DNA from 3 places in the Solibacillus sp. FSL R7-0668 genome. Region 1 is predicted to be linked to each of the others. Evidence: riboswitches for the same ligand, from Rfam matches in the RefSeq annotation. Region 1 holds a riboswitch; each other region holds the start of a gene.

The links. Region 1 has a riboswitch for lysine ahead of MKX47_RS13785 (aspartate kinase). Riboswitches for the same ligand answer to the same signal wherever they lie in the genome.
Positions count from the first base shown of each region.
Region 2: it holds a riboswitch for lysine, as region 1 does, so the genes downstream of both, MKX47_RS01430 (amino acid permease) here and MKX47_RS13785 (aspartate kinase) in region 1, are expected to answer to the same signal.
Region 3: it holds a riboswitch for lysine, as region 1 does, so the genes downstream of both, MKX47_RS09800 (transporter substrate-binding domain-containing protein) here and MKX47_RS13785 (aspartate kinase) in region 1, are expected to answer to the same signal.

Region 1 is NZ_JBBOUU010000001.1:2,754,742-2,765,272, forward strand. Features, by position in the region: gene MKX47_RS13785 (aspartate kinase) at 1-1,006, opposite strand, end outside; lysine riboswitch at 1,107-1,285, opposite strand; gene uvrC (excinuclease ABC subunit UvrC) at 1,318-3,108, opposite strand; gene trxA (thioredoxin) at 3,209-3,523, opposite strand; gene MKX47_RS13800 (M42 family metallopeptidase) at 3,743-4,786, shown strand; gene MKX47_RS13805 (electron transfer flavoprotein subunit alpha/FixB family protein) at 4,844-5,821, opposite strand; gene MKX47_RS13810 (electron transfer flavoprotein subunit beta/FixA family protein) at 5,910-6,683, opposite strand; gene MKX47_RS13815 (enoyl-CoA hydratase) at 6,730-7,503, opposite strand; gene MKX47_RS13820 (TetR/AcrR family transcriptional regulator) at 7,520-8,101, opposite strand; gene MKX47_RS13825 (long-chain-fatty-acid--CoA ligase) at 8,200-9,891, opposite strand.
Region 2 is NZ_JBBOUU010000001.1:280,894-291,424, forward strand. Features, by position in the region: partial or broken gene MKX47_RS01395 (transposase) at 348-925, opposite strand; gene MKX47_RS01400 (RNA polymerase sigma factor) at 1,144-1,704, shown strand; gene MKX47_RS01405 (DUF4179 domain-containing protein) at 1,682-3,202, shown strand; gene MKX47_RS01410 (nitric oxide synthase oxygenase) at 3,336-4,394, shown strand; gene MKX47_RS01415 (IS1182 family transposase) at 4,553-6,121, shown strand; gene MKX47_RS01420 (restriction endonuclease) at 6,224-6,778, opposite strand; gene MKX47_RS01425 (CynX/NimT family MFS transporter) at 6,841-8,040, opposite strand; lysine riboswitch at 8,195-8,376, shown strand; gene MKX47_RS01430 (amino acid permease) at 8,457-9,914, shown strand; gene MKX47_RS01435 (HD domain-containing protein) at 10,041-10,531, shown strand, end outside.
Region 3 is NZ_JBBOUU010000001.1:2,008,977-2,019,507, forward strand. Features, by position in the region: gene MKX47_RS09750 (ABC-F family ATP-binding cassette domain-containing protein) at 1-171, shown strand, start outside; gene MKX47_RS09755 (cold-shock protein) at 522-722, opposite strand; gene MKX47_RS09760 (DUF1033 family protein) at 922-1,197, opposite strand; gene MKX47_RS09765 (methyl-accepting chemotaxis protein) at 1,306-3,042, shown strand; gene MKX47_RS09770 (5-bromo-4-chloroindolyl phosphate hydrolysis family protein) at 3,254-3,901, shown strand; gene MKX47_RS09775 (toxic anion resistance protein) at 3,905-5,014, shown strand; gene MKX47_RS09780 (DUF4440 domain-containing protein) at 5,138-5,455, opposite strand; gene MKX47_RS09785 (DUF6501 family protein) at 5,547-5,744, opposite strand; gene MKX47_RS09790 (amino acid ABC transporter ATP-binding protein) at 6,069-6,803, opposite strand; gene MKX47_RS09795 (amino acid ABC transporter permease) at 6,805-7,551, opposite strand; gene MKX47_RS09800 (transporter substrate-binding domain-containing protein) at 7,661-8,500, opposite strand; lysine riboswitch at 8,615-8,799, opposite strand; gene MKX47_RS09805 (DUF3231 family protein) at 9,259-9,768, shown strand; gene MKX47_RS09810 (gamma-type small acid-soluble spore protein) at 10,011-10,238, shown strand.

The DNA.
Region 1 (10,531 bases):
CAAAATCAGCAAAGCTAAAGCCTAAGGATAATTTACTTGCCTCTAACACGCGTAAGCTTTCTGCAAACTCTTCCTTTGCAATGGTGAAGGAGATCGTTGGCTTTATACCATCTATCACTGCTTGCACAATAATATCCACATTGATTTCATTTTCTGCTAACGTATTGAATACCTCTGCTAATGATGCGGTTTCATAAGAATTATAGCCGATTGTCAAACGAATAATATCCGATTCATACGCAACACCGCGCACAATTAAGTTTTTTTCCATGTCTACATCTCCTTTAATTAACGTCCCATCCACGTCCTGCTCATTTGAACGAATGACAAGCGGTATTTCAAATTGCTTTGCTAACTCTACCGCACGAGGATGTAGGATATGTGCACCTAAATTTGCAAATTCAAGCATTTCATCAAATGAAATTTCCGGTAATTTTCGGGCATGCGCCACGACTTGAGGATCAGCGGTATAAATACCATCCACATTGGAATAAATCTCTACGCGCTCTGCTTCTAGCGCTACTGCAAGTGCAACTGCTGAAGTTTCCGAGCCACCCTTTCCAAATGTTGTAATATCCTTCGCCTCCGTTATCCCTTGAAAGCCAGACACAACGACAATTTCACCTCGAGCTAAATGTGCTTGAATACGACACACATCAACGTCTTCTACTCGTGCATTTCGATGCGTATCATTCGTTTTAATCCCCGCTTGCCACCCAGAAAGTGATACTGCTTTTCCGCCTAGTTCTTGTATGGCCATCGTTAATAACGCACTGGTCATTTGCGCTCCAGTAGCAATTAATACGTCCATTTCACGCTTTGAAGGCTCATCCGTAATATCATGCGCAAACTGCCGTAGCTCTCGTCGAATCGAAGCCATCGAAGAAACCACAACAACTAAGTGTATGCCTCTTGCCTGCTCCTTTATTACTTTTTTTGCGACATCCCTAATTTTTTCGGCTGTCGTGATTGCCGGACCACCAAATTTTGCAATAATTGTTTGCATGCATTTGCACTCCTTTTGTTGTACTATTTTCTATCCATCAAAAAAGCGACCTTCCATGTTCATGGAAAGTCGCCGTCAAGACAAATATAATGAAAATATCTTTTAGGATAGCTCTCCAGAACATCATGCTCTGACAGCCTTACATCTCTTAAATGCAAAACCAGCAAAATACGTGACCAATACGCACTTCACTTCGGCAGTCTCCCCTTTCGATTGCTTTCTTTGGAAATGGCCTTCCTCCAGCAATGTACTATTGAATACTGCACCTCTATCGTTCGAATATATAGAATTATCAATAGTTTAGCATAGCTCTAGTTCGATTTCAATGACGGGTTATGAAAGTGTTGATAAATCGCCTCTGCTAGCTTTGGTGGCATACCCGCTTCATGTAATTGTAACTCACTTGCCTCACGTATTTTTTTCACCGAGCCAAAATGTTTCATCAATTGTTGCTTACGCTTTGGCCCGACACCATCAATTTCATCTAGTACAGATTGAATTGCATTTGTTTGGCGTTGCTGACGTAAAAACGTAATCGCAAATCGGTGTACCTCATCTTGAATGCGCTGCAATAAATAAAATCCGTCACTAGTACGCTTTAATGGTACGACTTCAGGTGGGTTACCAAATAATAGCTGTGACGTATTATGCTTGTCGTCCTTTGCAAGACCAGCAATTGGAATTATGAGACCCAGCTCGTCTTCAATCACTTCACGTGCCACTTCCATTTGCCCTTTCCCACCATCGATTACGATTAAATCTGGTAACGGCAAATTTTCACGAAGTACGCGCGTATAGCGACGGCGTACGACCTCTGCCATCGCCCCATAATCATCATGCTTTGCGGCTTCACGCGTTTTGTATTTACGGTATTCTTTTTTAGCCGGCTTCCCATCTATAAAAACAACCAGCGCTGACACGGGATCCGCTCCGTGCATATGGCTATTATCAAACGCTTCAATTCGTAAAGGAATCGAAATATTCATCGCTTCTGCCAATGCTTCACAGGCACCAATTGTTCGCTCTTCTTGACGTTCAATTAGCTGGAATTTTTCTTGAATGGCTATGCCTGCATTTTTCATTGCTAAATCAACGAGCTCTTTTTTCGAACCTCGTTTCGGAATGATTACCTTTGTATTTAAAAGCTTTTGCAAAATCGATTCGTCAATTGTATGAGGGACAAAAATTTCTTTCGGCAAAAGATGATTCGAAGGCTCATAAAAACGTCCAACAAAGGTTAGGAACTCCTCTTCTGGCTCATTGTAAATCGGAAAAACCGATACATCTCGCTCAATTAGCTTCCCTTGGCGCACAAAAAACACTTGCACACACATCCAGCCTTTTTCAACGGCATAGCCAAATACATCGCGATTGGTTAAATCGTCCGACACCATTTTTTGCTTTTGCATAATACTCTCAATATGGGTGATCAAGTCACGAAATTCCTTCGCTCGCTCAAACTCTAAATTTTCCGCCGCCTCAAGCATTTTTTGCTGGAGTTCCTCTTTAATTTCATCGACCCCGCCATTTAAAAACTTGGTAATCGCTTCAATCATTTCATCATATATTTGTTTCTCGATATCCTTTACACACGGTGCTAAGCATTGTCCTAAATGATAATACAGACAAACTTGATTGGGCATATGTGTACACTTTCGAAGAGGATACAAGCGGTCTAATAGCTTTTTTGTTTCATTCGCTGCATAAGCATTTGGGTAAGGGCCAAAATATTTTGCCTTATCCTTTTTGATTTTACGCGTTGTAATGAGTCGTGGATGACGTTCGTTTGTAATTTTGATATATGGGTATGTCTTATCATCAGTTAGTTTAATATTATATTTTGGATCATGAAGCTTAATAAGATTAAGCTCTAAAATGAGTGCCTCTAAATTACTGGACGTAACAATATATTCAAAGTCCTCAATTTCACTTACTAGGCGCGCTGTTTTTCCATCATGACTGCCTGTAAAGTACGAGCGCACACGGTTTTTTAGTATCTTTGCCTTGCCCACGTAAATGATTGTGCCTTGGCGGTCCTTCATTAGATAGCAGCCGGGTTCAGCCGGTAAAATTTCTAATTTTGCTTTAATGATTGCATTCATATTCTCACCTATACACTGTGTCGTTACTATCTAGTGTACCCGATTCAAAGGCAAGAAAAAAGCCGTACACCCTTAAAGGCATACGACTTCGTTACGGAACTTATTTATTGTCGTTAATGAAATCGATTAACGCTTCTTTTGGCATGAAGCCAGCTGTTTTTGCTTTTAATTGGCCATCTACAAATAATAATAATGATGGGATTGACATGATTTGATACTCAGCAGCAGTACCTTGGTTGTTATCTACATCTACTTTTACGATTTTTACGTCGTTACCGATTTCTGCATCTAATTCTTCAAGAACTGGAGCGATCATTTTACATGGACCACACCATGCTGCCCAAAAGTCTACTAAAACTACACCATTTGAAATTTCTTGTGCGAAAGTTTGATCTGTACCGTGTACAATTGCCATTTTAAAATAGCCTCCTTAATTCCAATATGCTTGTAGTATAGCATGATTTGGTAATGAGAAAATAATAAAATGCTCGCGGAAATTGGATTTCATGGCAAATCACCGGAAGCTGTGACAAGCTTTAGCACTCCTTCATACAAATAAACTAAGAACAAACCCACTACTTTTCTTCTATCAAAAAGTAGAGTAAGCTATAGACTAAATACATAACTGGAGGGAATTACAGTGATTACAATTAATAAAGAACGGGTACTTCAAATCGCGACGGACTTATTACAGCAACATAGTCCTACTGGCTATTGCCATGAAATTATGAATACGATTGAAGCATTTGTTCATCAAACAGGCTATTCATTTGAACGCACATTAAAGGGCGGAGGAATTATTACGATTCCAGGGGCCAATGAAGGGAAGGTAATCGGACTATCTGCGCACGTGGATACACTCGGTGCTATGGTACGTTCGATTACTGGTCATGGCACACTAAAATTCACACTTCTTGGTGGTCCGCTCGTTCCAACTTGGGATGGCGAATATGTATTTGTTCGTACTAGAGACGGCAGAACATATAGCGGTACAATCCTAAGCACAAGTCCATCAGTACATGTCTTTGAAGATAGTAAATCCAAAAAACGTGAACCTCAGTTTATGGAAGTGCGTCTCGATGAACGCGTAAAAACAAAGGACGATGTGTTAAAGCTTGGCATCGGCGTTGGAGACTTTATTTTTATTGACCCGAAAACGACTGTAACAGAAAGTGGCTTTTTGAAATCTCGTTTCATTGATGACAAAGGCAGTGTGGCATGCTTATTAGCGCTACTTGAAATTATGAAGCAAGAAGCCATCGTGCCAGCGTATCCCGTGAAAATTGTCATTTCTAACTATGAAGAGGTTGGTCATGGTTCATCGTATATTCCTGCTGATATTACGGAATATATTTCTGTTGATATGGGCTGTATCGGTGATGATTTAAGCTGTACAGAATACGATGTTTCGATTTGTGCTAAGGATTCAAGTGGTCCGTATGATTACGAAATGACTTCAACATTTATTGAATTGGCACAAGAAAATAACTTGCAATACGCGGTTGATATTTATCCAATGTATGGTTCCGATACAAGCGCTGCATTGCGTGGTGGTAATAATATTAAAGGTGCCTTAATTGGACCGGGTGTTCATGCTTCACACGGCATGGAACGCACGCATTACGAGGCATTGGAAAACACGATGAAATTAATCTATCTTTACATTACAAAAAAATAATAACACTTCTGGATCAAAAAACAGCTTCCACAATTCATTTGAGGAAGCTGTTACTTTTTATGCGTTTACTTTTAAAGCTTTGAATTCTTCGATTAACATTGGCACAACTTCGAATAAGTCGCCTACGATACCATAGTCCGCTACTTTGAAGATATTCGCCTCTGGGTCTTTGTTAATCGCTACGATTACTTTAGAATTCGACATACCTGCTAAGTGCTGGATTGCTCCAGAAATACCAGCAGCGATGTAAAGATCAGGTGTTACAACTTTACCCGTTTGACCGATTTGTAATGAGTAATCACAGTATTCCGCGTCACATGCACCACGAGAAGCACCAACTGCACCACCTAGTAAGTTTGCAAGCTCTTTTAATGGCTCAAAGCCTTCCTCTGATTTTACACCACGACCTCCTGCAACCACTACTTTTGCTTCAGATAAGTCTACACCTTCAGTTGATTTACGAACAACTTCTTTAATGATTGTACGTAAGTTTGTAATATCTACATTCACTGCAGATACATCACCTGAGCGACCTGCATTTTTTTCTAACGGTGCGATATTGTTTGGACGAATTGTGGCAAAAATTACACCGTCCTTGATTTTTACTTTTTCAAACGCTTTACCAGAATAAATCGGACGGATGAATACTGTGTCATCACCAGCGCCTTCAATTTCTGTTACGTCTGAAACTAAACCAGATTGTAAGCGAGACGCGATTTTTGGTGATAAGTCTTTTCCTAATGACGTATGACCAAACACGATTGCTTCTGGTTTTTCTTGCTCAATAACAGCTAAAATGGCTTGGCTGTAGCCATCAGATGTGTAATTTTTTAAGTGTGGATGCTCCACTGTAACGACACGGCTTGCCCCATATGCGATTAGCTCGTTTGCTAGACCTGCTACGGCATCCCCCACTAATAATCCTACTACTTCACCGCCATCAGCGATTTTTGAACCTGCTGCAATTGCTTCGAATGAAACGTTACGTAAGTTCCCTTCACGAACCTCACCTAACACTAAAACTTTCTTTGACATGAATATCCCTCCATTACCATCTTCGTAAAACTTCGATTAATTTCGTTTTCAATGATTCAATTATGAATTGACATAATTGGTTAAGAAGTTAGACAACTTTTGCTTCGTTGTGTAATAGGCTTACTAATTCTTTTACCTGATCAGAAAGGTCTCCTGATAATACGCGACCCGCTGCTTTTTGTGGTGGTAAATAAATTTCTACTGTTTCTACTTTTACTTCAACATCATCTTCATCGATATCTAAATCATCTAGCTCAAGTTCTGCAAGCGGCTTTTTCTTTGCCTTCATAATCCCTGGTAAAGATGGGTAGCGAGGCTCATTCAACCCTTGTTGAGCTGTTACTAATAATGGTAAAGAAGTTTCTAATACTTCAGAGTCCCCTTCGATATCACGAACAATTTTCACGTTCGTGCCATCGATTTCTAATGAAGTAATTGTTGTTACATAGTTAATGCCTAGTAGGTCTGCTAAACGAGGTCCCACTTGACCTGAACCACCATCGATTGCCACGTTACCCGCTAAAATTAAATCTGCTTCTTTGTCTTTTAAATATTCCGCTAAAATATAAGCTGCTGAATATTGATCTAATTCATCTAAATCGTCTTCTGTATTAATTAACACGGCTTCATCTGCGCCCATCGCTAAAGCTGTACGTAATTGCTTTTCAGCATCTTCGCCACCAATTGTGACAACCGTTACTTTACCGCCTAATGCATCACGCTTTTGAATAGCTTCTTCAATTGCATACTCATCGTATGGGTTAATGATGAACTCAGCACCATCTTCTTGAATTTTACCGCCTGTAACGACGATTTTTTCTTCCGTGTCAAAAGTACGTTTTACTAATACATAAATATTCATAATCTAGACCTCCTAAAAGCTTTTTAATTTAATCCGTATGAACGGTTTATTTACCTGTAAATACTGGCTCACGTTTATCGATAAATGCTTGAATGCCTTCTTTTGCATCAGCTGATACAAATACTTCACCAAAGCTATTTGCCTCTGCTGCCACCCCATCGTAAAATGAAGCTGTTTTTGAATATTGCAGCATTTGAATGGCTGTTTTTAATGCGATTGGTGACTTTTTGGCAATTTTTTTTGCAATCACAAGTGTTTCTGGTAATAAGTCTTCATCGGAGAATGCACGGTTTGCTAATCCCCAATTGACTGCTTCTGTACCTGAAATTGGTTCACTTGTAAACATCATTTCCGCCGCTTTAGCTACCCCAACATAACGTGGTAAACGCTGTGTACCTGCAAAGCCAGGAATAATGCCTAATGAAAGCTCTGGTAAGCCAAGCTTCGCATTTTCAGTGACGAATCGCATATGACAGCCCATCGCAAGCTCCAATCCTCCACCTAATGCCGCACCATGAATCGCCGCGATCACCGGTTTTGAAAAGTTTTCGAGTCGTTCGAATACGTCCTGACCATTTTTCGCTAATCCAGCGAATTCCTCACCTGACTGTACGCTTGTAAATTCTTTAATGTCAGCACCTGCAGAGAAAAATCGCCCTTCTCCATGAATAACTACTACGCGTACTGCTTCATCCTGTTCTACAGCGTCCAGTAATGCATTAACATCTTGGATTAAGCCTTGTGAAAGCGCATTCGCTGGCGGTCTAGAAATTGTCGCAATGGCTACGTGATCTTCTACTTTCCAACTTAGAAACTCCATTTCCCCACATCCCCTTCTATGCTTTCAATGCGTTAAATAATAATTGCTGAATTTTTGGAGCTTGTTCCATTAAGTCATAGCGATAATCATTCATTACCCATGTTGTCGTAATTTCGTCAATGGTACCGAATACCATTTGACGCGCAATACGAACATCCATCGTTTGATTAAACTCTCCATTTAGCATGCCTTCGATTAGAATTTGATCTAGTAAAATTAAATACTCTTTAAGTATCGCATTAATTTTCAAGCGTAGTTCTTTATTCGACTGCCTTAACTCTAATTGCGTTACTGTTGCTAAATGGCGATCACTCGATAATACATGGAAATGGTTTTCAATCATTTTGCTTAACTTTTCTGAAGACGTTTCTCCACTTTTTATTATAACCTGTAAATTCTCTACGAAAATACCCATTTTTTCCTGAAACACAGAAATTAATATATCTTCTTTGTTTTTAAAATATAAATAGATCGTTCCATCAGCTACACCAGCCTGTTTTGCAATTTTAGATACCTGTGCTTGATGATAGCCATTCTCCGCGATTGCAATGACTGCAGCATCTACTATTTGCATATACTTGGGTTTATTTCGTTTCAAGTTGCTCACCACCAAAAAAATATGAAAACATGAATGACTATTCATTCATGTTTTCATATTAGTATTTGTTCAACTTTCTGTCAATAGTTTGCACTCGATTAATTTGCTTCTTGTTCTAGCATTTTTTGTTTTTCTTCTTCTACTAATGTACGGCGTAAAATTTTCCCTACAGCTGTTTTTGGTAATTCTGTACGGAATTCATAATAGCGCGGGACTTTGTATGCTGCTAAATTTTTACGGCAAAATTCATTTAATTCTTTATCCGTCACAGTTTTGCCCTCTTTAAGAACGATATAAGCTTTGACCGTTTCCCCACGGTAAGGGTCAGGAATTCCTGCCACAACACATTCCTGAATGGCCTCATGCTCATATAGGACTTCCTCTACTTCACGTGGATAAATATTGAAGCCACCAGCGATAATCATATCTTTTTTACGGTCTACTACATAGAAATAGCCTTTTTCATCCATATAGCCTAAGTCACCCGTTAAGAACCAGCCATCATTAAACGTCATCGCCGTATCTTCTGGGCGATTCCAGTAGCCTTTCATTACTTGTGGCCCTTTAACTGCAATCTCGCCTACTTCACCTGGAGGTAATACCTCTGTTTCACCAGAACGAAGCACGGCAGCCTCTGTATTTGGCCAAGGTAAGCCGATCGAACCGTTAATGCGATTTTCCCAAATTGGATTTGCATGTGTTACTGGCGATGTTTCAGTTAATCCATAGCCTTCCACTAAACGACCACCTGTTAATGCTTCAAACTTTTCTTGCACTTCCAGCGGTAATGGCGCAGAACCGCTCAAACATGCCTTGATGGAAGAAAGATCATATTTCGATAAATCCGGGTGATTTAATAGTCCGATATACATGGTCGGTGCCCCGGGGAATAAAGTTGGCTTTTGTTTATCAATTGTTTTTAATGCCTGCTCTACATCAAACTTTGGTAGCAACACCATTTTCCCTTGTTGCATGATTGAAAGCACAAGAACGGTCGTCATACCATATACGTGGAAGAATGGTAAAATTCCTAAAATGATTTCTTGACCTTTTTCGCATTTATACATCCATGCATCACACATCATCGTATTCGCGATTAAGTTTTTATGCGTTAGCATGACACCTTTTGGAAAGCCTGTTGTTCCTCCTGTATATTGTAGCAATGCTAAATCATTTTCAAAATCAAAATCTACAGTAAATTCCGTTGCCGTTGCTGACTTCATAATTTCTGTGAACAAATGATTCATACCACTATGCTCTACTTTTACACTGAAGCCGTATTGTTTTTTCTGAATAAATGGATAGACCAAATTTTTCGGGAACGGTAAATAATCTTTAATGCCTGTCACAATCACGTTTTCAATATTCGTTTCATTAATAATTTTCATTGTACGTGGATATAAAATATCCATCACTAAAATCACTTTTGCGCCAGAATCAGCCATCTGATATTGCAACTCACGCTCGGTGTACAATGGATTTGTTTGAACAACAATCCCTCCAGCGTATAAAACACCATAATAAGCAATTACGGATTGCGGACAGTTCGGTAGCATAATTGCGACACGGTCACCCTTCTCCACCCCTAGAGAACGTAAATAATTCGCAAATTTTAATGCCGATTGATACAACTCTTTGTACGTCAGCTCCCTCCCCATGAAGTGAATCGCTACTTTTTCTGGTACCTCATTAAAGGCGTCTGTCAAAAATTGGTGTACCGGTATTTGAGGTAAATCAATCATGTGCGGGACTTCCTTAGGATAACTCGAGAGCCATACTTTTTCTGTCATAAAACTTCTCCCCTTTTCTAAAAGCTTTATTTGTTTCCAATAGTATAATTAAAAAAGGAAATTCTTTCAAACTATTCAATTTATTTTTTACATTATTTTCTCGTTATTTCAATAATATGCTCGTTTAATATTATGATTTTCATAATAATCTCATACATTAAAAACGAATAATTACGTGCAAATTTTTGAAATATACTTTTGTAGAAAAGTAAAAATTTTTATTAATTCAAAATGAGTATTTTCTAATACAAAAATTGGTGATTAGATGTATTTTTCTACTAAAATTCGTTCTGCTACGCTACGGGGGACGCTTTTCTGGGGGCGTGGCTCCAACTAAATCCTATGTGCCTCATACGGCGGCACATAGGATTGGATTTTCCGCACACGCTTAATCCCCTAGAAGTCGCCCCCTCCACTCCGCGTCACTATGTTTTAAAGCATCGATTTAATTTTGTTGCCAAGGTTTTAAAAAATATTGGCGAATCAAAAGTCATAATTTTAATAAGGTCACCTTTAGCCTAAAAGAAGTTTTCCATTAACACATTCATAGTAGGTAATTTTATTCAAAGAGCTAAATTTTGAACAAAGTTACCCTATTGAAGCAGTGCCATATTTTATTCAGCAAATATGCGGTCATGCC
Region 2 (10,531 bases), 2.5 Mb from region 1:
AATTATTCACAAGAAACTAGAAATTTGGCATTTTTACTATTTAAAAATCCGTTTGTCAGGAAAAAATAGTCCAATAAGAGAAATGTTGAAGCGATTTTAAGGAAAGCACTGATTTTTGGCCAGATTTCTCCCTTGGTGCGGTTTCGATTTTAAAAATTAGATTTAGTTGAATTGAAGCTGCTGCACCCTGGTCATTACATCCCAAAAGAAGCTGAAGGAAAATGTCTTATCTCTAAATGTAGAGGAATCTTTTAAGGCGATTTTATTAAGTTATATGAATGAATGTCATAAATCATATTTTTCAAGAGCTTAGACTGCCCCTATATCAAAATCTTCTTTTTTTAAAATTATGCAACTTCGTTCTGTATTTGTAATAAGGCATTCATTCGATCTACGGCCAATTTACAGGCATTATAAATAAACGTCACTAGGTTGAAATATAGTTTTGCTTTTTTACCTGTTTGGTAACGGATGTTATTTTATTGAAAGTATTGTTTTAAATAGCATTAACGCGTTCTACTGCAATACGCTCTTTATAAAGCTTCTTCCATAATTCTGAGCCACGCGCTGGATAAGTGTATTTCCTAATATCTGATTCACATTTGATTTTAAACACCTTTTGACAAAGTGAATCCTCCTGTAATGGACACGTTTCACATTCTTTTGGGCGTGTAAATTTTAATGTACGGTATTTTACATCAAAGCTGTCGTAACAGTAGCTATGTTCACGTACACAAGTCGAGCGAAAATGTTCATCGAATCCGATATGTTCGCCTTCATTTCGAATATTGTACGGAATCACGACACGCATTGTTTGCGCTAGTGCCTGTTTATAAATCGGTTCATAATCATAATCAGCGTCAAATAGCGCTGTTGTAAACTGTTTTGGCAGGATGGCAGCGATCTTTTTCACTAGAGGAATTGCTAGCAACGAGTAATACTAAAATTCCCATTGCTTGATTATGGATCTACTTGGATTGCGAGAGCCCTTACTCATTTAATTTACAAATGAATGAGTAATGGGTTTTCTTTTTTTATTAATACTTCTTTTACATAGGCAAAATCTATTTTCGTGAAAATATTCATACATAGTGAAATGATTTCGCTCTTCAACCCGTTATAGTAAATGAAGGAGGGAAGAGGATGGACGATCAAGCGATTATAAAAAAAGTATTGGCAGGGGATAAAAATGCCTTTGCAGCAATTATTCAAACATATAAAAACCCACTTTATGCCACGATTTTACGCATGACGTATGATGCACAGCTGGCGCAGGACCTTGTACAGGAAGCGTTCATTAAAATTTATGAACAACTAGCAAACTATAAGGCAACGGGCTCATTTAAAAGCTGGCTATACCGTGTTGCGATGAACCATTGTATGGATGAGCTACGAAAAAAACAATATCAATATAAGAATGAGCCCATTGAAGATGAGCAGCTCGTTGAAAAAAATCACCCGGAAGTCGTGTATTTGAAAAGGGAAAGAGAGCGGCAATTAGAACGATTGTTGAGCCAATTACCTGAACAGGAGCGGATGATTTTATTGTTGCGCTATAACAATGAATGCAGCTATGAAGAAATTAGTGAGCTGCTGCATATTTCAGTGTCGGATGTACGCAATAAATTACATCGTTCCAAGAAAAAAATGCGTCAGCAAGTAAAAGAGGGAGGCGAATATTATGAACTGTCCGAGCGTGGATAAGCTAACACAATATGCGGATCAATTATTAACTCAAGAGGAACAGCAAAACATTGAAAAACACCTCAAACAATGTGGGAGCTGCCAGCAGATTGTTGCGTTATTTGAAGGGGAAGATCAATTTTTAAAAGACACCCTTCAAGCACCAACGTTACCAGATGATTTTGAAGCGCAAATTTTAGCACAAGTAAAGCCGTATAAGAAAAAACGTACCCTTTGGAAAGTTGGCTCAGGTGTCGCGGCAGCAGCGGTTTTGTCTGTTGGTATTTTGACGGCAGTCAGTCCCAGCTTTGCGCAGTTGATTACGAGCTTCTTTTCTACTGAGCTGGTAGATACAGGCTTACAGGAGGCAGAGATACTTGGATTTGTAGAAGCGGTCAATTATGAGGTGACGAGCAACGGGCTAACGGTACGGGTGGATGAGGTAATGGCAGATTCAACGCGAATTGCCTTCACATATCAAATTATCGATAAAAATGGCAAGATAAAAAATCCCCATTTTGATAATTGGAACGAAAAGAATAACATGAAATTTGTGAATAAAAACAATGAGGAATTGCCACAAGAAGATTACGGATCGTGGAGCTACAAAGAAGGGGATATCGGCTTTTTCGAATTGAGAACACCCAACGTGACAGAGGACGTGCTACTAAAATGGCAAATTCGGGACATCAATGGCAAGGAAGGTAATTGGGATATGGACATTCCGATTCCAATCGAAAAAGCGCTAGCCTCGATGACAATCGTGGATTTACAAAACGCAACATATGCACAGCAAAATGTAAGCGTCACATTTGAAGAAGCGCGATTTTCGCCATCTGCAACGGAAATTAACTATACAACTGCTTTTACAAAGCCATTAAAAGAAACGAAGCTATCAGCAAAGGTTCATACACCACCAGAAGTAGATGTAGCCTATACAATTGAAGCTGAAAATGGCGAGCTACTTGCAACGAATTTTACTTTTGGTCGCTATTTTGGTGAGAATAATGGTGTGATTTCAGCACTAGGTTCAACTTCTGAGGATCAGCAACAAAAGACCATAAAAGAAATGTTTATCCCTATAAAGGCAGAAAAACCAACCCTCGTTGTTGCAGGCTTTTTAAATCATGAAACGGTTGAGAAGTCGGTAAAGTTCCGGCCTTCAAACTTGGAAAATTCTAATAAGGATAAACCGATACTTTTATTGAATGATGAGCCTGTCATCATAAAGTCTATGAAACAAGTGAATAAAACAAGTTGGAAAATGGATTGGCCATTTATACAGCGAGAGCGCTATACAGAAATAATGATTGATTATGACCGAGAAAAAATAAAAGAGGAACTGGATAGCTGGGTATTAGAGGATTCAAAGGGCGAATTGTATACCGCTTATAATAATGGAGATAGCTTGCTCGTTTACGGGCTAGATTCCTTAGATGATGAATTTACGCTCCATTTGACGAAAGTTGTGAAATTTAATCCGTTAGAAGAACCTTGGCGCCTTCCACTTTATGAATAGAAAAGTGTGTAGGAATTTATTGATTTTGAACACTTTTAGTCATATATGAAAAATACATGTTTTATGTGCTACCATGTGCGTTGAGTTTCGCTAAAAAACAAGCCACAATGAACTGTAAGGAGGCGTCATATACATGAATCAAACGCTTACAGAAACATTACAGCAACGAATTGAATTTCTTCATTTATATAAACAAGAAACAAAGCAGTCAGACGCTTGGCTTGAGCAGCGCCTACAGCAGGCACAACAACCGGATTTTATATTAACAACCGATGAACTCACATATGGAGCACGTGTTGCCTGGCGCAATAGCAATAAGTGCATTGGGCGTTTGTTTTGGAACAGCTTAACCGTGTTTGATCGCCGAGAATTACTAGAAGAACAGCAAATTTTCGAGGCATTGGTAGCACATATCAACTATGCAACAAATGATGGCAAAATTCGACCGGCCATTTCAATATTTGACCCGACACGTGTGCGCATCTGGAATCATCAGCTCATTCGTTATGCGGGCTATGAAACCGAAGCAGGCATTATAGGGGACTCGGATTCGCTTGATTTTACGAAGGTTTGTGAGCAGTTGGGCTGGCAAGGGAAATATACAAATTACGATGTACTGCCACTTGTGATTCAAGTAGATGATCGGGAGCCACAAGTATTTGAGCTTCCGTCACAAGCCGTATTAGAGGTGGAGATTACGCATCCGGATTATGATTTTAGTGAGCTACAGATGCAATGGTATGCCGTACCCATTATTTCGAGCATGCGCTTTACGATTGCGGGTGTAGAATATCAAGCAGCACCATTTAACGGCTGGTATATGGGTACGGAAATCGGCGCCCGCAACTTAGCGGATGATTACCGCTATAACTTTTTACCAGAAGTCGCACAAGTAATGGGGCTAGATACAACTCGAAATGCTTCTTTATGGAAGGACCGTGCGTTAGTGGAGCTTAATTTAGCGGTGCTGCATTCCTATAAAAAAGCAGGTGTCAGCATTGTGGATCACCATACAGCCGCCCAGCAATTTCAGTTATTCCAACAGCAAGAGCAGGATCATCAGCGGGAGGTAACAGGCAACTGGGTATGGCTTGTGCCACCATTGTCACCAGCAACAACTTCGATTTATCATCAACCAATAAACAACACGGTGAAAAAACCAAATTATTTTTATCAACAACAGCCGTATTAAAAGAGGCTGGGACAAAACCCATCCTCTAACTGAAAAGCCCCTGGAATTTTACGAACAGTAAAATTTCCAGGGGCTTTGATTTTGAGTACAAAAAAAGACACGTCTTTGTTAAAATTTAAGTATCCTACCACCAAATTTAAAACGAAAGAAGTGTCCTTATGTTTAAAGATTATAACATGAATCAATTAACTTTACCGCTTGATTTAGAAATCAAATTACAAAAAAATGATATTGCGTTTGTCATTCATGAATTGGTTGAAAGTATTCCCAATGAAGCATTTGCGCCATTTATCCAACATACAGGTTGCCCTTCGTATCATCCACGTATGATGTTGAAAATTATTTTATGTGGCTACACACAATCGACGTTTTCAGGGCGTCGTATCGAGGATTTAACAAAAGATAGCGTGCGCATGATGTGGCTTGCGCAAGGCTACGAACCAAGTTATCGTACGATTAATCGCTTCCGTGTTCATCCCGTGATGCAGGAATTAATTCGCCAATGTTTCGTGCAATTCCGTTGCCAATTGGTTGAGGAAAAACTCATTGATCTAGAAGCCATTTTCATTGATGGTACAAAAATCGAAGCAGATGCGAATAAATTTACGTTTGTGTGGAAACGTGCGATTGAAAAATATGAGGCGAGTCTCATCGAAAAATCAAACCGTTTGTATGAAGAACTGCTTCAACACCAAATCATTCCGGCCATTGAGCGCGAATCAGACGAACAATTATCAATTTCTGAGTTAAAAGAAATGGCAGAAAAGCTAGAAGAAGTGGTTGCCGATTATACAGAAAAAATCGAAGCGTCTACGCAAGCCGAAGAACGAAAAGCGTTACGAAGTGCCCGCAAAACACCGAAGCAACTATTGAAACAAGTATCGGAATGGGTCACACGCAAAGAAAAGTACGCGCGTGATTTTGAGATTTTCGGCACACGGAATAGCTATTCGAAGACCGATCAAGATGCGACCTTTATGCGCATGAAAGACGATTATATGAAGAATGGTCAATTAAAAGCAGGTTATAATGTACAAATTGCGACAGAAGGACAATACACATTGGCATACGGCGTCTACCCGAACCCAACGGATACGAAAACATTGACGCCCTTTTTAGATCGCATCGAAACGGATTTTTTTGCCTTACCGAAACACATTGTGGCGGACGCTGGGTATGGCAGCGAAGCCAATTATCAGGATATTTTAGAGAAGCGCCACTGTGAGGCACTCATCACGTATAACCAATTCCGAAAAGAACAGACGAAAAAATATAAACAAGATCCATTCAAAACGAGCAACTGGGCGTATGATGAAAAAACAGATACGTATACGTGTCCAAACGGGCAAGTGTTAACGTTCCGCTATACGTCGAAACGAAAAGATAAAGACGGATTTGAGCGTACGTTCCAAGTGTATGAATGTGAAAACTGCACAGGTTGTCCGTTTCGTGCTAATTGTACAAAAGCCGAGGAAGGTAAGCATCGGAAACTGGCGGTGAATGTGCGCTGGGCACAACAAAAAGAATATGTACGCATGAAGCTTTCAGAAGAAAAAGCTGGACATTTGTATGCGCAACGCAAAACAGATGTAGAACCAGTTTTTGGATTTCTGAAAGCTAATTTAGGTTTCACGCGATTTTCGGTTCGTGGGGAATCGAAGGTCGAGATTGAGACGGGCATTGCATTGATGGCCGTGAATATCCGGAAATACGTGGCAAGGGGGTAATGGGGCCCTCCATTTTCACTTCGCCACACAAAAAAACGAAATGACATGGCGTCATTTCGTTTTTTTGTGTGGACCAGAACTATTTATGTCCCAGCCTCTTTCTTACTTTTTATTTAAAATCAACTGAATCAATTCTTCGCGATCGATTAAATAGACGTCGTTAATGTCCGCCAATTTTTCCGCTTGTCTGGTGAAGTGCGAGTTCGTTACAACCCAAGCTTCTGTGGCGTTGTACATTTTGACTGCCCCGATAATTTCCTGTACGGCTTTGACACCAACCGAGCTTGAATAGCGCTTTGCCTGAACCGCAATCACATCTTGACCATCCTTTAAAATTAAGTCTGCCCCATAATCGCCACTTGTAGCGGTATAGCTCACTTTAAAGCCGCGGCGCTTAAATAACTCCCCTAAAAAACGTTCAAAGTCTTCACCGCTCATTTGGTCAACTTCCCGAATGCCCGATTTACGAAGCTTGGCTGTTTTCCGTGACTTCAGCCAAAGCTTTAACATGATATATAGTACGAAATAGCAAGCAATCCCGTAACCAATGCCCTCAAAAGTAGGGTGAACAGACCAGCCGGCATATCCTGCTAATGCAATGAACAAAAGCGGGAAGATCGGTATGCGCTTTTTATTTCGTCTTCTCTTTTTCCGCAATGCAATTGTACTCCTTTAGTTTACTTACACCTAGTATAACACAAAAGGGTACATATGTTTGGTTATATTGTACGGTTTTTTGCACTTATAAACGAAGTAATAAATAGTAGGACCGCTACAATAATAAATAACACTAGTGGTACTAACCAACTGTCCGTAGCATCGTGAACAAATCCAAATAATACGGGACCAATTGCTGCGACTAAATAGCCAATACTTTGTGCAAATCCTGATAATTCAGCTGCTTCAAAGGCGGTATTCGTCCGCAATGTAAACAGCATGAGGCAAAAGCCAAAAGAAGCACCACCTGCAAAGCCTAAAAAAATCATCCAGATGACTGCAAGGCTTGTCCATTCAAATAATAGCCCACTAAACCCAATGAGGTAGCAAATCGTAAATAAGAAAGCGATCGGGCGCTGTGATGTCATTTTCCCTGCAATAATTGGAACGATAAACGTCATCGGAATTTGGGATAACTGCATGACTGATACCATCCAACCAGCTGACGTCGCATCCAAGCCCTGGCTAATAAATATTTCTGGAATCCATGCCGCACTACAATAGAATATAAATGATTGAAAGCCCATCGCTCCAGCAATGGCCCAAGCAAGAGGTTTTTGCCACATTCTTTTCTGTATAGTTTGTACGGAAGAGGTGTGCATTTCCACTTTAGAATTACGCAATAGCGGTAGCCAAACCATAAGTGTAAGGAGCACTAAAATAATGGAAAAGCCAAGCGCAATTTGCCAGCCAGCAGATTGGGCAATTGGAAAACTTAATCCAACTGCAACCCCAGATGAAATATTCATGGACACTGTATAAATACCCGTTAACAAACCAATATGTAATGGGAATTTTAATTTAAAATAACTCGGAATGAGCACATTACCAAAGGCAATTGCTACGCCAATTAATACTGTCCCAAGTACAAGCAATGATGTTACGCCAATCGAACGTAAAATAATACCTGTACACAATAAAATCACTGAATAAAATAGTGTCCACTCCATGCCAAATTTTCGTGCAATACGCGGCGCAAATGGTGACACCACAGCAAAAGCTAATAGTGGAATCGTTGTTAGAAAGCCCGCTAACCCATTTGAAATTTCTAGTCCATCACGAATAAATGAGGTAATTGGACCAACAACGGTGATCGGTGCTCGTAATGTTGAAGCAAATAAAAAAATGACAATCATAAAAAATAACAACTGCTTGTTTGATAGTATTTTTTTGCTTTGATAATTTACTTGTTCGGTATTCATAATCTAGCTCCTTCTCTAAATAATTGTTACTATAACAACTCGCAATAGAAGAGTGAATTCTCTAAAAAGTAAGAAAAATTCAAAGTCATTGCTATCAAAAAGTTGTTATGATAGACTGATTTACATTGTTGAATTAAATAGGTATACCTCATGAAAGTGAGGTAGAGGTCGCAAACATTAAGATTAGTATAGCGGAGATTGGGAAGAATCGGTGAAGCTTTATGAAAGGAATGTTTGCCGAAGTGTTGTTTTTCTTCTTAAAAACAATGCTGGGGCTGTTTTCGATAAGGAACAGAACTGTCACATGTGTCGTGCATGTGTTGAGCTATCTTTCAAGTTCTGAGGTTTTAATAAGCCGTCACATAACTTGTGGCGGCTTTTCATTTTACCAAAAAGCATTACAAGGAGATTTAGTCATGAGTGAAAATAAAATCAATCAGCTTGGTAACAAACCAGTGCTGAAGCGTGGATTAAAAAGTCGTCATGTTACGATGATCTCGCTAGGTGGAACAATTGGTACGGGGCTATTTTTAGCGTCTGGTGGTGCGATTGCACAGGCTGGCCCAGGTGGTGCCTTACTTGCCTATGCATTAATTGGGGTTATGGTGTACTTCCTAATGACATCACTTGGGGAGATGGCTGCATTCATGCCAAATTCAGGATCATTTAGTACGTACGCAACAAAATTCGTTGATCCGGCATTAGGCTTTGCGCTAGGCTGGAATTATTGGTATAACTGGGCCATTACGATTGCTGCTGAAATCGCAGCCGTATCGTTAATTATGAAATATTGGTTCCCAGATAGTTCATCATTAGTATGGACCGTTTTATTTATTGTTGTCGTATTAACGTTTAATTTATTATCCGTAAAGGCTTACGGTGAGGCAGAGTATTGGTTTGCAATGATTAAGGTTGTCACGGTGATTGTGTTCATCATTGTCAGCTTCTTAATGATTTTTGGTCTATTAGGAGGAAATGATCCAGTAGGCTTCAAAAACTTCTTTGCTGATGATGCACCGTTTAACGGCGGCTTCCTGGCCATGTTCGGTATTTTCTTAGCAGCTGGCTTCTCATTCCAAGGAACTGAAATGCTAGGTGTTACGGCTGGGGAAACAGATGATCCAGCAAAAAATATTCCAAAAGCAGTACGTTCTGTGTTTTGGCGTATTTTATTATTCTACATTTTCGCCATTGGTGCGATTGGTTTATTAATTCCATATACGGATTCACGTTTACTATCAGAGGATATTGCGACGAGTCCATTTACATTAGTATTTGAAAACTTAGGTATTGCATTTGCGGCATCCGTTATGAATGCCATTATTTTAACAGCGATGCTTTCTGCTGGTAACTCGGGGTTATATGCAGCAAGCCGTATGCTATTCCAATTATCAGTGGACGGAAAAGCGCCAAAGATTTTCCAAAAGGTCAATACACGTGGTGTTCCGATTTATGCATTATTAGCGACAATGGCAGTAGGCTGTCTGTCCTTTTTAGCATCCTTCTTCGGTGATGGGGTTGTCTATATATGGTTATTAAATGCTTCGGGGCTGTCAGGCTTCATCGCTTGGCTAGGTATTGCGATTAGTCATTACCGCTTCCGTCGCGCGTATGTTGCACAGGGCAACTCATTAAGCGACTTACCGTACGTTTCGAAATTCTTCCCATTTGGACCGTTATTTGCATTTGCGCTTTGTATGATTGTCGTATTAGGGCAAAATTATATGGCCTTTATGGGAGACAGCATTGACTGGTACGGCGTTATTGTGTCGTATATTGGCTTACCCTTATTCGCATTATTATGGATTGGCTATAAAGTAAAACATAAAACAAAAATCGTGCCGTTAGATCAATGTGATTTAACGAATAAATAATCCAAAAAGAAATCTCTTAACCGAGGTTTCTTTTTTTATACGAATTTTTGAATGTTTTAACAATTAGTCACATAAAATTCTAAATGGAGATAGTGGAAATGCTATAATAAAAGAGGGGGAGCGAATATGAATTTAGTAGACAAAGCAACACAATTTATTGCACTGAAATATGACGGGCGACGACGTACAGCCATGCAAATTCCGTATGCGACCCATTTATTTGGAGTAGCCCGAATATTAAAACATAGCGGCTACCGAGATAGCGTAGTTACAGCCGGGTTGCTACATGATATTCTAGAAGATCATGTAGCAAGTGAAGCCGAATTAACTGAGCTATTTGGGTTAGAGGTGTTAGCGCTTGTCAAGGCAACGACTGAAATGCCAAAAAGCTATTCATGGCAAACCCGTAAAGAATTTGTAATCGCAAGTATAAAAGAAAAATCACCTGACGAGCTGGCGATACTACTGGCTGAAAAAACGCATAATGTGAACTCTATTTTTGCAGAGCTAGAGCAATTTGGAGAAGGCTTATGGGAGAACTTCAATGCGCCAAAAGAGCAGCAAGAATGGTATTATAGAAGTATTCTAGAACAAGTTGAAGAAAACCATCCGAATGC
Region 3 (10,531 bases), 750 kb from region 1:
GAAGGCTTAATCCGTTTCAAAGGTGCGATGCTATTCACATCTCATGACCACCAATTCATCCAAACGATTGCTAACCGTGTCATTGAAATTCGTGAAGACGGCTCGATTCTAGACAAACCGTTAACATACGATGAATTCTTAGACTGGAAAGATGCGCAAGGCCTTAACTAAGCCCTGCTCCCCTATCCTCCAAATGCCCTTATTAAAAGGAAATTTGGAGGATTTTTTTGCCAATAGCCCTTATTTACAAGCGCGCTCAAAATGGTATCAGAGAAATAATCCGCCCCTCTTACCCATTTATATATCTAACCTAAAAAGTGTGCGTTTATTATTGAAAACACAATTAGTTGTTCCTAATCTATTATTACTATAGAGAAACATCCGTCATTACATTAAGGTTTCAATCGATTTCGTACTAACGTAGCCCTATGATTCTTGACTGCTATGACTGTTGTTTTTCCTAGCAAAAAGGGTCTACCCTAGAATTACTTCTCGGGCAGACCCTTTGGAATACATTTGAACTATAATTTCGTCACGTTTGCGGCTTGTGGCCCACGATTTCCTTCAACCACTTCGAATTCCACTTTTTGTGCTTCTTCTAAAGTTTTGAACCCTTCACCTTGGATTGCTGAAAAATGTACGAATACATCGTTCTCCCCTTCAATTTCGATGAAGCCAAAACCTTTTTCTGCATTAAACCATTTTACTGTACCTTGTTTCATTTGTTAAAACCCCCAAAAAATAAATTAAAATGTTCAATTAATAATGCAAAAGAATATCATTAACGCTTTGTCTATTTGTAAATTCATTGTGCTCAATCTTGCATATTAATTGTTAAATTTAGTATATACGTGATATTTATACATATCAATTACATTTTCTGAATTATGTGAATTTTAACAGAAAAATCACATTTTTTACTTAGGGTGTTTCAACAATGATTCCATGATATACTTGCGCTTCATCGTCACATGCTTCACAATATTCGCACTCATCATCTGACCAAAAGGCATAGTAGCGTTCATCTTTTGTTGCTTCATTGTCGTATTGTTGGCGGAAATTTTCTAAAATCCCTTCATAGGCTTCTTGGAATTGTTCGGCCGTTTCAAATATTTGCTCTGATACGATAAACGCTTCCCATCCTTCAAATTGCCACCAAGGCTCGTAATCTGCTTTCATATAAATAATCTTGTACATTCTGTCAAACACCTCTTCTTAACTATATTTTAAAACAACCCAAACAATTATGTCTATTTTTGTACATTACTCTATGGTAAAATAAAGGAAGTAAGGGATCAAAGGAGGATGTATAGCTTGTTTTCTGCATTAAAACCAAAGGCTGAATTACAAGATTTATTTGAACGCGGGACCGATTTAAGTGCAACCGGCCGTTTTCAAGAAACACTAGCATTTAATCATTTTAATAGTCAAAACCAAGAAGATTTAAAACAATTATATGCACGAGTTGCAGATGTATCGCCAACGATGCAAGAGATTTTCAACAAATATTTAATTGAAATTGCACCTAATGGACAAAATTCAATTTCTACCAGTCAAATCGATCGCTACCTAAAAAATTTCTTTTTAGCCGAGCGAAACGATGATTATGTTGACCAAACGATTAAATTTTTCAATTTACTACGAGAAAATCGTTTTGAAGCTGGGAAATTAATTGTTGTCTTTAACCAATTTTCATTTTATATTACAACACTTGTCTTGCATCATTTCGGTATAAAGCCACATGTTGCATTCAAATATATGAAATCCGTTTCAGCAGCTGTCAATATCGAGCAAGAATTATTAGTTGAAGTCATGTCAGAGCGTTTGATCGAAAACGTTATTGAAGAATTGGCATCACTAACCGATGCCAACGCGAATATTATGTATATGAAAGACTTAATTCAACGCTTAGATACGCAGTCTGATGATATTGCGAGTTCAACAGCAGCCTCACAAGAACTGGCCGCTTCGATTGCTGAAATTGCACGCACATCAACGAATATTGCAGAAAAAACAAATGAATCCGTAGAAAATGCCGCGCGTGGAAAACAAGCAATCGAGCATGCTCTACAGGAAATCTTCACAACGGAAGAAACATTCACAGAAATTGTACATAGCTTCACCGAATTACAAAAGCATGTCAATGATATTGAAAATGTCGTAACACTTATTAATCAAATTGCTGATCAAACGAATTTATTAGCTTTAAATGCTTCAATCGAGGCGGCCCGTGCTGGAGATCATGGTAAGGGCTTTGCTGTTGTTGCACAGGAGGTTCGTAAGCTCGCAGAAAGTACGGTTTCAGCATTAAGCGAAGTTTCTACGAATGTTCAATCGTTAAAATCCTATTCAAACAATGTCGCTTCATCCATTTCGGAAACAACAACGATTATTCGTGATGCCACAGATGAAGCAAAAGAATCTTTACCAATGCTCAATTCGATCGTGGATATTATTGAAAGCATCAATATGGATGTTACCTCGACTGCCGCTGCCTCTCAAGAGCAAGCCGCTTCAATTGATGAAATCTCAGTTCGGATGGTTCAAATTTCAAACTTACAAGAGGATATTCGTGCATTTGGGAATGATACATCACGCGATATTCACAAATTAGGTCAAGAAATTACACGCTTCCGCAATGAAGTGACCTCAGCAAATAACGTACAGCTGTCTAGTATATCACTCTTATTATTATCTAAAGCTGACCATATTTTATGGAAATGGCGCGTATACAATATGTTCCTAGGCTTAGAAAAACTCTCGCCACCTGATGTTTCATCACATCTTGAATGTCGATTAGGGAAATGGTATACAAGCGATAAAACAAAAGTGCGCTTTGGAAACCACCAAGCTTACCGTGAGCTTGACCGTCACCATGAGCAAGTGCATATTTCGGCAAAAGCTGCAGTGGAAGCGTATAATACTGGTAAGTTAACCGTCGCTGAAACGCATTTACACGAAATTGAGCGTGCCTCTCAGCAAGTCATCTATTATATTAATCAACTGATTGAAACAATTGAAAAAGAACGCCTAATGCATTAACGCTTTCAAGAAGCAAAACTACTTCGTTTTGCTTCTTTTTCGTGGTTTCATTCAATATCATTCACAACTTTCACATAAACAATTCTTTTTTGATATATAGAAAGCCTTTTACTTTTGTCGAATGAAAAAAATTGATACGATAGCTATAGGAAAAATGAAACCTTTTTTGATTTCATTCGTAAAAATAGTATCAAGTAAAGGAGGTACAAAAATGCTTGGTTCTATCAACTTTTTAACAAGACATTTAATTAACTTTATAGTAGCTACTACTGCACTTGTTGTTGCGATACTAAATATATCTGGCTTCGCTAGCCTCGTTTCGCTACCTCTTGCTATTGTCGCATACTATGTAAGTAACAAAGTAACATTGGCCATTCAAAAATCAAGCCAAAGTAAAAAAATCGGCATTTCGACATCCGAATATACATTAATTGAAGCACAATTAAGACAGGCAAAAGCACATGTACAAGCATTGAATCAACAATATGTACGCGTACGTTCGATTCGTTCATTCAAGCAAATTAACGAAATGTCAAAGCTTGCAAAGCGCATCATCAATATCGTGCATACCAATCCGCAAAAGTTTTATGCGGTTGAAGACTTCTTCTATGCTCACCTACCATCCGCGGTGCAGCTTTCTGATAAATATACGTTACTGACAAAAGAACAAATTCCTGGTACGGATGTTCATTTGGCCTTGGAAGATACACGTAAAACTTTGAAAGAACTCCAAGTGACTATGGAAGATGATTTAAAAAATGCGCTTTCTTCAGACATCGAAAATTTAAAAATTGAGCTAGATTTTGCGAAAATGTCGAATGACAAGCGTAAAGATCGATTAAAAGTCGGTGGTGAATAAATCATGACAAACAACGATAATCCATTTGAAGCGTTCAAAACAAGTGAAAATGTCGATATTCAAGTGAGTAAAGACCAATTTGCGGTGAATGTTGCGAACAATGCAGCATCACCGCTTTTCGCTTCACTTTCAAATTCTATGAAACAACGTGCGATGCAGCTAGCCCTTCAGCTAGAACCGAAGCAATATGAGGATGTACTTGCTTTTGGTCTACCAGCACAAGAAGCATTAAAAAAGTTCACTTCACAAATGCTCCATTACATACAGCGCAAAGATGTGCGCAAAGTCGGTGATGTGTTAAGCGATTTATTGCAGCACTTAGAGCTCATTGATCCAGATGCGCTAATTGAGCAGAAGAAAGGCTTTTTTGCGAAGATATTCAATAAACCGAAGCAATCCATTCAGGAAGTGATGACACAGTATAATAAGCTTTCTAAGCGTATTGACCGTTTAGGCATTCAGCTCGAGCATAACCAGCATGCCCTATTAAGCGATTATCAATTTCTCAATGAGCTTTATGCGATGAATGAGGACTATTTCCAGGAAATCAACATCTTCATTGCCTCATTAGAAATTAAAAAACAGCATCTTCTCGATGTCATACTCCCGTCTGTTGAACAAGCCGTTTCAGAAGGGGCTGACCCATTTAAGCAGCATGAAGTAAAGGATATTCACATGCAAATCGAGTGGCTCGACCGGCGCATGTATGATTTAGAATTATCGCGTGAGGTGGCCGTTCAATACGCCCCACAAATTCGCTTAATTCAGCAAACGAATCAAATGCTCCTAGAAAAAATTCAAACATCGATTATGACGACGATTCCGCTTTGGCAGCAGCAAATCTCAATGCTCCTTAGCATGAACAACCAACGCCGCGCAATGCAGTCTCAGGAGCGCCTCATGAACGCCTCAGAACAAATGCTGCTTAAAAGTGGCAAAATGCTCGAAGTACAAAAAAATAATAAGCGCCCTACTCTGTCTCATACAGATATAGACCGCTTCAAAACAACGCAAACACAGTTATTACAAGAAATTGAGGAGACACTTCGTATGCAAGTGAGTACTGCCGAGAAACGCAACGAAATCGAGCATACCATTTTGGAGCTTAAATAATGACTGTTTGAGGCTGAATTATGCAAATGCCGAACTGTTGATTTTTTAATGTTTCGGCATTTTTTACGCTTATTTTAATTAGAGCGAAGTAGTAATTTTTGTCCCTTGGTGAAAATGCATCTTTCAACGTCCGTCTATTAATTTCCATATCGAACTGCGTAGTGAATGTTCGTTCTTCATTTCATTATAAATTCGATAGGTTGTTAAAACAATTTCTTCAGACATAGGATGGATTTCAAAGTCACTCAACTTCATTTGTACAATGCTAAGACTCATTTCTCCAATATTCTCGTCTTTGTACAATACTTTACCTGAGCTTCCGAATTCAAAGAAACTGTCGGCTAGCAAATTTGATAGCTCATCTTTGGATAGCCTGATTTCTGGTTCCAGCAATTTTTTCTCTAATTGTAATAACTGTTCTTTTAAAGTGCTAGACAACATTATTCAACCACCTTTTGTATTCATATTTTTAAAAATTCATTTCCAAAAACACCATCCCTCAAAAATTTGAGAAATGGTGTTTTTCGTTTCATTATGCAAAATACTCTTTGTAATAACCGCCAACTTCGCCTGTGTTGTCGATGACGAATAGGAATTCTTCTGTTTCGTTTTTCACTTCGTATTCTTTATCAACGGTTAGCACATTTGATACTAAATATTTTGATGCGTTCGTGTGCACACATTTCACGGTGCGGATTGTCGGTGCATCTTTCCATTTTAAATGTAACATATTCATAACCTCACTTTTACATATATGCATTCTTATCTATTTTATACGATTTTCGTACGAGATGAAAGTCTATCATCCTATTTTTGCTTGCAGAAGTTTGATTTGACGCTATATTCCGTGTTACACTCACAAACGAGAGGTGTATATTAGATGGCTTTTGGTAGTGTTCCGATGTGGTTTTTTGCTATTGCGATTGCCTTTGCAATTATATTTATCATTATAAGCGAATACAATTCACGAAAATAAGCTCGCAGTATTGTGAGCTTTTTTTATGAGATGATTAGATAATTCGATTTCGCTTAATCCGTCATTTTGGTGCACCGTTTAGCGTAATGTTCGTTTAAGGAATGCTTTCGTACGGTCATGTTGTGGGTTTACGAGTACTTCGTTTGGCGTGCCCTCCTCCACAATGACCCCCTTATCCATAAAGACAATGCGATCTGAAACTTCCTTCGCAAATTCCATTTCATGCGTTACAATTAACATTGTGTTCCCCTGATCCGCTAAGTGTCGCATAACCTTTAATACTTCCCCAACCATTTCTGGATCAAGGGCTGAAGTTGGCTCGTCAAAGAGCATAACGTCTGGGTCCATTGCCAGTGCACGTGCAATCGCCACACGTTGCTTTTGTCCACCTGATAAATGCTTTGGCTTGGCATTTTTATAGGCGGCCATGCCAACTAATTCAAGATATTTCATCGCATTTTGCTCTGCTTGCTGTTTTGAGCGCTTTAATACTTTCATTTGACCAACGATACAGTTATTTAACACATCTAAGTTATTAAATAAGTTAAACTGCTGGAATACCATACCTAGATGTGTACGGTATTTTTCAATATTATGGCCTTCATTTAGAATGTTTTCGCCGTTATAAATAATAGCTCCAGCTGACGGTGTTTCAAGTAAATTGATGCAGCGTAGAAGCGTTGATTTACCTGAGCCTGACGAACCGATTAATGTAACAACCTCCCCTTTATTTACCTGGAAGTTGACATCCTTTAATACTTCATTTGTGCCGAACTTTTTATTTAAATGTTGAATATCAATAACAACTGACATATTATTCACCATCCTTTTCTAGCTTGTTCCCCGTAATAAGCTCCACTTTGAAGCTCTCTGGTCCGTCCATTTTCTTCTCGAACATTAGTAATATACGCGTTACAGCAAACGTCATAATGAAGTACAGCACTGTTGCGATAAAGAATGCTTCGATATAGCGGTAATTACTGCCGGCTACTGAGTTCGCTGTGAAGAATAGCTCAACAACTGAGATAACACTTAATACAGAGGAATCTTTAATATTCATGACGAATTGGTTGCCTGTTGCCGGTAAAATATTGCGCGCGACTTGCGGAATAACGATATGAATCATCGTTTGTAAGTGGTTCATACCGATCGCTTGAGCTGCTTCAAATTGCCCCTTGTCGATGGACATAATGCCTCCGCGCACATATTCGGCCATATAAGCACCTGTATTTAAACTAATGACGATTGACGCAGCTAAGAAACGGTCAATATCAATACCTAAGTATACTAAGCCGTAAAATACGACCATCGCCTGAACAATCATTGGCGTACCACGGAATATTTCAACATAGGCCGTTAATAAAAAGTTAAAGATTTTTAAAAGAATAGTTTTGGCATTGCGTTTACGCTGTGGAATTGTATGCATAATACCGATAAAAAAGCCTATGAATGTTCCAAAAATTGTACCGATAATTGCCAGTAATAATGCTGTCCATGCACCGCGTAGGAATAAATCCCAGTTGTTTGTAAACAAGCTCCATACAGATTCTAAAAATACCATCGAGTTGTCCTCCTTCTACTTTCACACTTTTTAGGATAAAAGTGTATCCTAAAATCACAAAAGGTTGTCTCGCACGTTTGCCGGCAAGACAACCTATTTGTTTAGCAACTTACTGAGCTGCTGGTTGGTTTGCAATTGCGTCTTCCATCATTTTTTGACGCTCTTCATCCGAAATTTCTGCTAATACTTTGTTGATTTGCTCTGTTAACGACGAGCCCTTTTTAAGACCTACTGCAATCGCCGTTGCGGATGGATCTGCCTCGAAATTTGGCTCTGGAACGATATATTTAATGTTTTCTAATGCCATTTCAGCAGAGATGCCTTCTGGACGCTCTGATACATAGCCATCAATAGCACCTGATTGTAATTGTACGCGCATCGCACCGAAGTCCGTACCAGCTACTTGCTTTTTGACACCTGGAATTTGATCAACTACATCATAGTGTGTTGTTGCTTGTTGACCCGTAATTTTAGCACCTGAGAAGTCTTCTAATGTTTCGGCATTTGCATAAGGGCCATCTTCTTTTACTACAATTACATAATCACTTGTGTAATAGTTTTCAGTGAAGTCGATTGTTCCTTTACGCTCAGGCGTTGGTGACATCCCCGCGATTACGACATCAATGGCACCTGATTGTAATGAAGGGATTAAGCCGTCCCAATCCGTTTTCACGATTTCTAGCTTCATCCCTAAACCATCAGCAATTTTCTTCGCAAATTCTACGTCATAGCCTGCTGCAAATTCCTTAGAGTCTTTAATCGCTACCCCACCGTTCGCATCATCTTTTTGCGACCAGTTGAATGGTGCATAGGCTGCTTCCATTCCGACTTTTAAAACCTTTTGATCCGTACCAGAAGTACTAGTAGTTCCCTCATCTTCTGTACCACATGCTGCTAATACGAGCATTGTCATCATGGCTGTTAAGAATATTAATAGCTTCTTTTTCATAGCATTTCTCTCCTTATTTTTTAATTTTTGGGTTTTATGTATACTAAAAACGACCTAAAAGAAGTCTTTAGGTCGTTATACGTGTACAGTTAGCCCAAATCCTCTACATTCCCTTTTTGAGATAGCACAACTCAATCATCCGGGGTGACGATTGAGACAGTTCTGCACTTATTCACTGCAGACCCAGCATTATTAACTCGAGCTTTAATAACACTTCGGCGACATTTCCTTCTTTCAAACTTCTTAGCCAGCTCATTGGCTCCATCAAAACTAATAAATATCGCGCCTCTACCTCACAAGTTTGTGAGGTTTTGTTATGAAATTGATATGTTAATCTTACATGAGTGACACAATTTCGTCAATAAGCAATTTTCGAAAAGTTGTTTCTATTTATTACTATTCCTTGTTACAACAAGTTATGCTTAAAAATTGCTGAAATAGTATCTACTATTGCAATGTGGGTTCATTTATGCACTTAAGTTTTTAAAAAAGCCCTTTATACTACTCAAATCCATATCAAATTCATGATAAATTCCTACTTTTCATGGCGCACTCTTATTTACTAAAACCATTTACATGGGCAAATTTAGATTTGTTATATATAATATTGTTCTCTTAAACGGATGCTTAGGTGTTTTAAATGGAAATTACTTTGTGAAAGAATCAAAAGTATCAAAATTTAAGTTTTCATGTATTAATTATTTTATTTTCCCCATAATAATCCTTGTATGAATATGAAAATGAAAGGAAGATGGAGTTTGGGAATACTATCTGGAAACCCTAAAGATGAACCATTGCACTATGGAGAGGTATTTACTGTTTGGTCTAATTTAATGGTAGATTATGGAATGATTGCGGGATTTCAAACATTTTATAATCATACCGGTGATGTCGATTTAAAAAAGTTTATAGAAGATGCGATTCAAGTAGCACGTGAAGAAATAAAAATATTAGAGAAAATTTTAAAAAGTAATGGGGTTGGATTACCACTTGCTCCTCCAGAACGTCCAGTAGCGAGGGTAGAAGATATTCCACCGGGTGCAAGATTTAATGATCCAGAAATTAGCGCTGCACTTTCGGCTGACATTGCTGCTGGGTTAGTTGCATGTAGTCAAGCAATGGGCATTTCTTTACGCGAAGATATTGCATTAATGTATGGCCAATTCCATTTAGCTAAGGCACAGCTTGGCGCAAAATTATTACGTATGAATAAAGAAAAAGGATGGCTTGTTCCGCCGCCATTACACTTAAAATATTCTAAAGAATAGCATCTGCTAATTTGTTCCCAGTTTAAACTGGGGACTTTTTTCTTATACCTTTTATTTTGTGTTCCTGATATCTTTTTTTGCGTTTTTATTCAACCTAGTCTTCACTTCCAACGCTAAAATATCCCTTAAAAGAAAAGCTATACTTGATTTTTGAGTAATAAATTTTAGCTTAATTTCCAGCCAAAAAAATCTAAGGATAATTAATATTCTTTTGTACAGACTAATTTCGGGAGGTGAATTACATGTCATATGATAACAACGAATACGTAAACCAAATTAGACAAAAGATCCAACAGGCAGAAGCGAACAAAAATCAAGCTTCTGGTCGTTTTGCATCACCGAATTCAATGAACGAGGAATTCGGAAGTGAAACTGATGTTAACCAAATTAAACAACAACTGCAACAAGCAGAAGCTAACAAAATGCAAGCTTCTGGTCAATTTTCAAATAACAATAACAAGTCCTATTAAGTTAAAAAAGACAAAACCAGCAGTCATTTGCTGGTTTTTTTGTCTACTTTTTCACTTGCGCATTTATACATTACTTGGCTGTAGCATAAGAGCACGCTACAGCATTTTATATTAATTAATTCAGTGTACTGTTTATACTAGATCAACCTATTGGCAGTCAATTATTATAATCAACCTCTTTAATAGCATATATAATACCCTATCCCCCCTTCCATTTACCATTCCTACCTACTTATTCGATTTATCCTATTGCTCGTCTCATTTAACATTTGATGTTATTCATTTCCATAAAA